2 regions of the Ensifer canadensis genome follow, and region 1 is predicted to be linked to the other one. Evidence: riboswitches for the same ligand, from Rfam matches in the RefSeq annotation. Region 1 holds a riboswitch; the other holds the start of a gene.

Evidence for each region. A riboswitch is a leader RNA that binds a small molecule or an ion and turns the genes downstream of it on or off. The one in region 1 is predicted to bind cobalamin.
Region 2: it holds a riboswitch for cobalamin, as region 1 does, so the genes downstream of both, nrdH (glutaredoxin-like protein NrdH) here and J3R84_RS28740 (energy-coupling factor ABC transporter permease) in region 1, are expected to answer to the same signal.

Annotation. Positions count from the first base shown of each region.
Region 1 is NZ_CP083372.1:43,704-47,893, reverse strand. It holds gene J3R84_RS28755 (SDR family NAD(P)-dependent oxidoreductase) at 1-332, shown strand, start outside; gene J3R84_RS28750 (copper resistance CopC family protein) at 500-1,423, shown strand; gene J3R84_RS28745 (copper resistance D family protein) at 1,435-2,196, shown strand; cobalamin riboswitch at 2,323-2,537, shown strand; gene J3R84_RS28740 (energy-coupling factor ABC transporter permease) at 2,589-3,257, shown strand; gene J3R84_RS28735 (energy-coupling factor ABC transporter substrate-binding protein) at 3,260-3,550, shown strand; partial or broken gene J3R84_RS28730 (energy-coupling factor transporter transmembrane component T family protein) at 3,554-4,188, shown strand; gene J3R84_RS28725 (energy-coupling factor ABC transporter ATP-binding protein) at 4,185-4,190, shown strand, end outside.
Region 2 is NZ_CP083371.1:470,634-474,823, forward strand. It holds gene nrdE (class 1b ribonucleoside-diphosphate reductase subunit alpha) at 1-949, opposite strand, end outside; gene nrdI (class Ib ribonucleoside-diphosphate reductase assembly flavoprotein NrdI) at 919-1,335, opposite strand; gene nrdH (glutaredoxin-like protein NrdH) at 1,353-1,574, opposite strand; cobalamin riboswitch at 1,877-2,102, opposite strand; gene J3R84_RS21815 (acyl-CoA thioesterase) at 2,254-3,054, opposite strand; gene metE (5-methyltetrahydropteroyltriglutamate--homocysteine S-methyltransferase) at 3,051-4,190, opposite strand, start outside.

The DNA of each region.
Region 1 (4,190 bases):
GGTCGTCGCTTGGCTTCCGCGATCGCGGATACAGCTCAATGTGCGCCGCAAAGGGGGGGCTGGCCATCCTTATGAAACAACAGGCGACAGAACTTGCCCCACACAGCATCACAGTCAACGGCGTTGCTCCAGGCGCGGTGCGAACCTGCAAAAATGATCACCTACTTCGGGATTTGGCCGCTCTCCAAAGCGCAGTCACAAATATTCCCTTTGGAAGACTTGCCACGCCAGGTGATGTCGCCGGTGCTGTACTATTTTTCGTATCGCCCCTCGCTCGCTTCACTACGGGGCAGCTGCTGTATGTCGATGGTGGCATCACAGCAGGAATCTAAGGGGTCGCACCTATGAAATGGGCAGCAGAATCCCTAACGCTGAACGTGCTGCTGAGGGACCAGCGATGAACTCTTATTCCCTCGGTATCGTACTTGCCTTCATCTCAACCGCTCTCCACTCGCTTTCAATTCTTCCGCTACGATGGATTGGATCCGAGATATCGGCGGTGGACATCGCTTTCTTTCGGTCCCTTTTCTCTATAATTCTTCTCTCAATACTCCACGGGGTGCTCGTTCGGGATCCTTCACCTCTCTCGTTCAACTCCCAGGGGCGTTTCAGAGCCCTCTGCCGGAACACGCTTTTAACATTGTGTGCCTGGTTTTGTCTCGCGACAGCCGTCATGGCGCATGCTTCGCTGACAGGCGCAGTGCCGCAGGACGGGACGGTTCTGCAAGCTGTACCGGAAAACTTTTCGCTGTCTTTCAGCGAGCCGGTGTCACCCCTTGTCCTCTCATTGGTAAAACCTGACGGTCGTTCGGTTGCGCTTCCAGACTTCGTTCTTCGAGACAAGACGCTCGAAATCAAGCCTCCAGCCGGACTTGGCTCCGGCACGTATGTTTTGTCTTGGCGCGTGGTTTCCGAAGACGGTCATCCGGTCTCCGGCTCAATCGTGTTTTCGATTGGCGCACCGAGCAGCGCGCCGCCGGTGGTGGTGGATGCCGTCGATCTGCAGGTTCGTGGCGCCCTCTGGCTGGCAAAGCTGGGGCTTTATGCCGGCTTCTTCTTTGGAGCCGGCGGTGTTTTCGCTCTGAACTTCTTCATACGCGATAGGTCCGCGGCGCGCGGGTTTATCGGCTTCATGATCGTCCTTGGGCTGGTCAGCGTCCTCGCATCGGCGCGTTTTCAAGGTCTCGATGCTCTTGGGGGTGCGCTCGCGCAGATCGCCGACCCGCAAGTCTGGAAGGCAGGGTTCGGGACGAGTTTCGGCAGCACTGTGTCGGTGATGGCGGGCGCGCTCGTCTTGTCTGGTCTCGCATTTTTGTCCTCCAACGCACGCGTTTCAAGCCTGGTTTCCACAACGGCGCTGCTCGGCGATCGCTGTCGCTCGCACTCAGCGGTCACGCCAGTGCGGCTGAGCCGCAATGGCTGATGCGGCCATCGGTGTTTCTGCACGCGGCATCAATCGCGATCTGGATCGGCGCGCTAGTGCCGCTCGGACAGGTATTTCGCATCGATACGGCGACGGCGGCCCCAGCGCTTATCCGATTCTCACGCTTCATTCCTGTTGTCGTGGTGGTTCTGGTCGCAGCGGGCACGGTTCTCGCTATCGTTCAAGTAAGGCATCCATCGGCGCTTCTGCATACCGCATACGGGAACCTCCTTGTCGCCAAACTTGTTCTTATCGCAATCCTGTTCCTGCTCGCGGCAATAAATCGCTGGCGTTTGACGCAACGAGCCGTGGCTGGTGATCAAGATAACACGCGGTACCTGGTCAGAACGATCGCAGCAGAAACACTTCTTGTGCTCCTGGTGCTGGGCGTTGCGGCGACCTGGCGCTTCACTCCGCCCCCCAGAGCGCTTGCCATCGCTGCTGTGCAACCGGCCTCCGTTCATATCCATGCCTCGAAAGCAATGGCGGAGTTGACCGTCACGCCGGGTCGTGCCGGGCCCGTCACAGTGTCAGCCATGATCATGACAGGAGATTTCGGTCCACTCGACGCGAAGGAAGTCACCTTTGTCTTTTCTCAGCCGGCCGCCGGTATCGAGCCGATCCGGCGCAAGGCTGTAAAGCCCGGCGACGGAACATGGCGCGTTAGCGATCTGGTTCTGCCGGTCCCTGGGCAATGGAAGGTACGGCTCGATATTCTGATCAGCGACTTCGAACTGACAAGGCTTGAAGGGACTATCAATCTGAAACCATAGTGGAGGCCAGAAACACTGTCCGTCGCTGATAAAAGACTGGGAGTGCCTGGTCCTCAGCCAGCGAGCGTTGCCTTTCCTATGCCTTGGTGATCGCCATTTCGGCGTTGTGTTTTATACGCCCCAGGCATAGTGATACTTTCAGATGGTTCCGCCTGACCAAGGGATGGCGGATGAAAAGGGAACACGGTGAGGACTACCCATCAGGGGCCGAAACCGAGGCTGCCCCCGCAACTGTAAGCGGTGAGCGACGTCCAACATGCCATTGGCCAAGTAATTGGCTGATAAGGCGGACCGAGCCAAGACCCGTGAGCCAGGAGACCTGCCATCGCTGGGCCACGACATCCGTGGCGACTTTGTTCGGGCCACGCGGCGGGCGTGGTAGAGGGTGTAGTATGCATATCATGGAAGGCTATCTGCCGGCCGCACATGCGGTTGGCTGGGGTGTGGTTTCAGCGCCCTTCGTTATTTACGGGGCCAGGCGCATTGTAACGCTTGTCAGGGAAAAGCCCGAGGTCAAGCTGCTGATGGCAGCCTCTGGCGCCTACGTGTTCGTTCTCTCAGCGTTGAAAATTCCCTCCGTGACCGGAAGCTGCTCGCATCCGACCGGGACTGGTCTGGCAGCGTCGCTTTTCGGGCCGACGGTGACGACCGTGCTCGGCGCGATCGTGCTGTTGTTTCAGGCGCTATTGCTGGCGCATGGCGGACTGACGACGCTGGGAGCCAATATCTTCTCGATGGCCATCGTCGGTCCCTTCGTCGCCTACGGACTGTTCAAGGGTATAACAGGGGCCGGGTTCAGCGGTGCGGTAGCGATCTTTGTTGCAGCAACGCTCGGCGATCTGGCCACCTACGTCACGACCTCCCTGCAATTGGCGTTGGCCTTCCCAGATCCGGTTTCCGGAATGACGGGTGCTGCTGCCAAATTCCTCGGAATTTTTGCGGTTACGCGGGTGCCGCTTGCCATCAGCGAGGGTCTCTTGACCGTGATCGTGTTCAACCTCTTGCAGCGCTATAGCCGCGGTGAACTCAACGCTCTCAATATCTTTTCCGCGAAGGCCTGATCATGCTGAAACGTAACCTTTGGATGCTGCTCGCCGTCATTGCCCTGGCGATCCTGCCGCTCGTCATTCACCACGGCGGAGACGCCGAATTCGGTGGTGCCGATGGTGAGGCCGAAGCCGCGATTACCGAAATTCAGCCGGACTACAAGCCTTGGGCCTCGCCGCTCTGGGAGCCGCCGAGCGGCGAGATCGAAAGCCTGCTGTTTGCTCTTCAGGCGGCGCTGGGTGCCGGACTTGTGGGATTTTACTTCGGGCGCAGGATGTCACCTGCGAAACGCCCGGATAACCAGTAGCTGATGCGCGCCATCGATCGCTGTGCCCAGACAAACCGGTGGCGACACTACGCCGCCGGTGAAAAACTCCTGTTCGCCGTCGGCGTAATGGCAGTGTCGCTCATTTCGGCGGGATGGGCGGGACAAGTCGTAATCCTTATTGCCATGCTCGTTCTGATGAACATCGGCGCTGGTATAGCGTGGGTCGACATCCTGCGCGCGGCACGTGTTCCGTTTCTGTTCATTGCAACGGGCACGCTGGCGCAGCTCGTCTCTGTCACCGTGGTCGGATATGTGCCGACGTTTTCGCTGGTCTCGGTTGAGGGGATCGATAAGGCCTGCTTTGTGGCCTTGAGAAGCGGTACTTGCGTTTCCGCATTGCTCTTCCTGGCCTTGACGACGCCGCTGTCGAGCATTCTTCAGCTGTTGCAGCGTATGGGTCTCAACGCCGAGATTTCGGATATAACGGTCTTCTGCTCGCATCTCTTCTACCTCGCGTGCTCGACCGTGCCCGGCGGATGGAAACCGGACTTGCAGCAAGAGGCTACACCGGTCGTCTGAATTTTATTTCGGTAGAAAGACCGGCTTCGGGCGCTCGGCTGCTGGTGATCGGCGGCGTTCTGGCTGGAGTCTTTGTCTTGACCTGGTGCCTTGGATGATC
Region 2 (4,190 bases), on a different replicon from region 1:
CGTCATAGGGCGAGAACAGGTACATGTCCTCGTTGTTCTTGGCGAGTTCGAAGGTGATGTCGGGAACGACGACGCCCAGCGACAGCGTCTTGATACGGATCTTCTCGTCGGCGTTCTCCCGCTTGGTGTCGAGGAAACGCATGATGTCGGGGTGGTGGGCGTTGAGATAGACGGCGCCGGCACCCTGGCGGGCGCCAAGCTGGTTGGCGTAGGAGAACGAATCCTCCAGCAGCTTCATCACGGGAATGATGCCGGACGACTGGTTTTCGATCTGCTTGATCGGGGCGCCGGCCTCGCGGATGTTGGTAAGCGACAGCGCCACGCCGCCGCCGCGCTTCGACAATTGTAGCGCCGAATTAATGCCGCGCGCGATCGATTCCATGTTGTCCTCGACCCTCAGCAGAAAGCAGGAGACGAGCTCGCCGCGCTGCTTTTTGCCGGCGTTGAGGAAGGTCGGGGTCGCCGGTTGGAAGCGACCGGAGATGATCTCGTCGACCATGTCGCGCGCCAGCGCCTCGTCGCCGCGCGCCAGCGTCAGCGCCACCATGCAGACCCGGTCCTCGTAGCGCTCGAGGTAGCGCTTCCCGTCGAAGGTCTTCAGCGTGTAGCTGGTGTAATATTTGAAGGCGCCGAGAAAGGTCGGGAAACGGAACTTCTTGTCATAGGCGTGATCGAACAGGTCGCGCACGAAGTTGAACGAATACTGGTCGAGAACCTCCTGCTCGTAGTAGCCCTCGGTGACGAGGTAATCGAGTTTTTCGCGCAGGTTATGGAAGAACACGGTGTTCTGGTTGACGTGCTGCAGGAAGTACTGCTTTGCCGCCAACCGGTCCTTGTCGAGCTGGATCCGGCCGTCCTCGTCATAGAGGTTCAGCATGGCGTTCAGCGCGTGGTAATCGAGCGCCGATTCCGTCGCCTTCAAGGGGCGTTCGAGTGTTGAGACGTCCAAAATCGTTCCATCCCGTTTTTGACATTGGCGACGTCCTCATCGGTTCCCAACAGTTCGAACCGGTAGAGATAGGGCACCTGGCACTTGGCCGAGATCACGTCGCCGGCGATCCCGTAGGTCGCGCCGAAATTGCTGTTGCCCGCGGCAATCACGCCGCGGATGTGGGAGCGGTTGTCCGCATCGTTGAGAAAGCGGATCACCTGTTTGGGCACGGCGCCCCGGCCGTCGTCGCCGCAATAGGTCGGGACGACGAGCACATAGGGTTCGTGCACGTCGAGCGGCGCGTCGGCCGCGCTGACGGGAATGCGTCTGGCGCGCAGGCCGAGCTTGCCGACGAAGCGATGGGTGTTTTCCGAGCGGGTGGAAAAATAGACGATCAGCCCCATCGCGCCGTACCTCGGCTTCAGGACAGTGCGCTGATCTTGTCGGGGCGGAAGCCTGCCCAGTGCTCCGGACCGGCGATGACGACGGGAACCTGCATGTAGCCAAGGCCCTTGACCGTCTCGAACGCGTCCTGGTCGACCGAAATGTCGATCACCTCGTAATTGACGCCCTGGCGGTCGAGCGCGCGATAGGTTGCGGTGCACTGGACGCAGGCGGGCTTGCTGTAGACGGTGACGTTCATTTCTTCCTCGTTTGGTCGGCTGGATCTGGGCATGAAAAGGCATGCGGATACGCACAAGCGATCCGGCGAAATGCAGGACTGGCAGGATGACCGCTTGCTCGGGTCGAGAAGACCCGGGCGCGGTTGTTCGTCAGATTCGCGGCTTCCCGCGCCTCTTCATTGGCGAATGATAGGAATTCGATGACGCGGACATGACTTCACCCCGAAGTTGAAGACGGCGCTTCCGGGGAGACGTCGAGACGATCAGGCAGGTTTCATCCTGCCCCATGCACACCTCTGACCTCTCCGGACACCCCGCCCGTGGACGTTTATCGATCGAGGCAGGTCTCCTGGCTCACGGGTCGGTGCTTCTGTCCGGACCTTCCCGAAGCATCATGCTTCAGTGGCCGAATGCTGGACAGTTGCTCGCCGTTTACAGTTGCGGGGGCAGCCACGGCTTAGCCAAGCGAAATCGCTACGACGGCACCGTATTCCCATCTTCGCTCCCAATCCTTGCGAATCGGGAGAACCTCGAACACTAGATATAGTATATGTCGGGAAAATTGCGTCAATAGGTTCCATGTCGAAGCCACCTGGGAGGCGGACAATATTTTTTCGGGTGTGGATAGCGGGGAGTAAACGACAAGTGTCGGCGAAGCCTGTGGATGGAGAGCCGTCATTGACAGCTCTGCTGAAATCCTCAAGCCGCGAAGGCGGGAACAGGACGATTGTCCCCGTCGACTGCCACCATGATGAAGGCGCCATGGGCAGTCAGGGTCTGTTTCGCTCCCGTCAAATCCTCTGACCACAATTCGACATCGACCGTCGTCGAGCTCCGTCCGGTGCGCACAATCCTGGCGACAAGCTCGATGATCGAGCCAACGGTGATCCGGTGCTTGAAATCGATGCGCTGGCAGGAGGCGAGCACTGTCGTCTTGCGGCTCGCCCGTGTCGCCGCGCCGAAGGCGGCCTTGGTCATCTGCGCCAGCGCGTCGCCGCCAAACATGGCGCCGAAGCTGTTGGCCTGATCCGGATAGACGATATCGACCATGCGCACGGCATCGTCTTTTGGCGCTCCGATCGCATCGGTGTCGAGAGAAGGCAACGACCAGCCGGCGCCCTTGCCCTCCGGCATCGCGACCATGGTGAACTGGCCGCGGGCGCACAGATCGCGGGTGCCGGCCGTCAGATCTTCCGCGATCATATCGACTTCGACGACCATCGAACGCCGCCCGACCCGGATCGGGCGGCCGCTGCAGCTGACGATATGGCCGATGTGGGCGGGGCCGCGGAAGTCGACGCGATCGCAGGAGGCGGTGACGAAGGGAACGCGGCCGTGGCGCGTGGCGACGATGAAGGCGGTCCGGTCCATGAGTGCGAGGCCCGCACGGCCGAAGAGCGTGCCGTGGTGATTGGTGTCGCCGGGAAAGACGATGTCGATCAAGGTGGCGGGCGCCGGGGTTTCCCCCGGCGCCTTCTCGATATTGCTATCGTCCGTCATGCGTTTGTGGCCTCTTGCCGGCCGGCAGTGAAGGATTGGCGCAGCGTTTGCGCCGCCGCGACCATGTTGACGAGCGCCGGGCGAACTTCCTCCCACCGCCTTGTTTTCAGCCCACAATCCGGATTGACCCAGATCTGCGCCGGCGTCAGACCGTCGGTCGCCTGTTCGATCAGATGCACCATCTCGTTGACAGTGGGTACCCGCGGCGAGTGGATGTCGTAGACGCCGGGGCCGATCTCGTTCGGATAGGCCTGATCGATAAAGGCGCCGAGCAGCTCCATCTTCGAGCGCGAGGTTTCGATGGAGATGACATCGGCATCCATTGCCGCAATCGCCGCCATGATGTCGTTGAACTCCGAGTAGCACATGTGGGTGTGGATCTGGGTTTCGTCACCGACGCCGGAGGCGCTGATGCGGAAGCACTCGACCGCCCAGTCGAGATAGGCCTTTCGATCGGCCTGTCTCAGTGGCAGTCCCTCGCGCAGCGCCGGTTCGTCGATCTGGATCACGGCGATACCGGCCGTTTCCAGGTCGGTGACTTCGTCGCGCAGCGCCAGTGCGATCTGCCGGCATACGATCGACCGGGGCAGGTCGTCGCGCACGAACGACCATTGCAGCATCGTCACCGGGCCGGTGAGCATGCCCTTCATCGGCTTGTCCGTCAGCGACTGCGCATAGGTTGCCCAATCGACCGTCATCGGGTTCGGGCGCGAGACATCGCCGAAGATGATCGGCGGGCGTACGTAGCGCGAGCCGTAGCTCTGCACCCAACCGCTCTGAGTGAACCCATAGCCGGAGAGCTGCTCGCCGAAATACTGCACCATGTCGTTGCGCTCGAATTCGCCGTGCACCAGCACCTCGATGCCGATTTCCTCCTGCCAGCGCACGGCCTTCTCCGTCTCCTGGCGCAGGTAGGCGAGGTAGTCGACATAGCTGAGCTCGCCCTTGGCATGCAGCGATCGTGCCTGGCGCACCTCTGACGTCTGCGGGAAGGAGCCGATCGTCGTCGTCGGGAAGAGCGGCAGTGCCAGCCTGTCTTCCTGCCGCCGCCGGCGCGTTGCAAAACTCGATTGACGGCGGCTGTCTGCTGCCGTCAGGTTCTTCAAGCGTCCGGCAACGAGTGGATCGTGGACCTT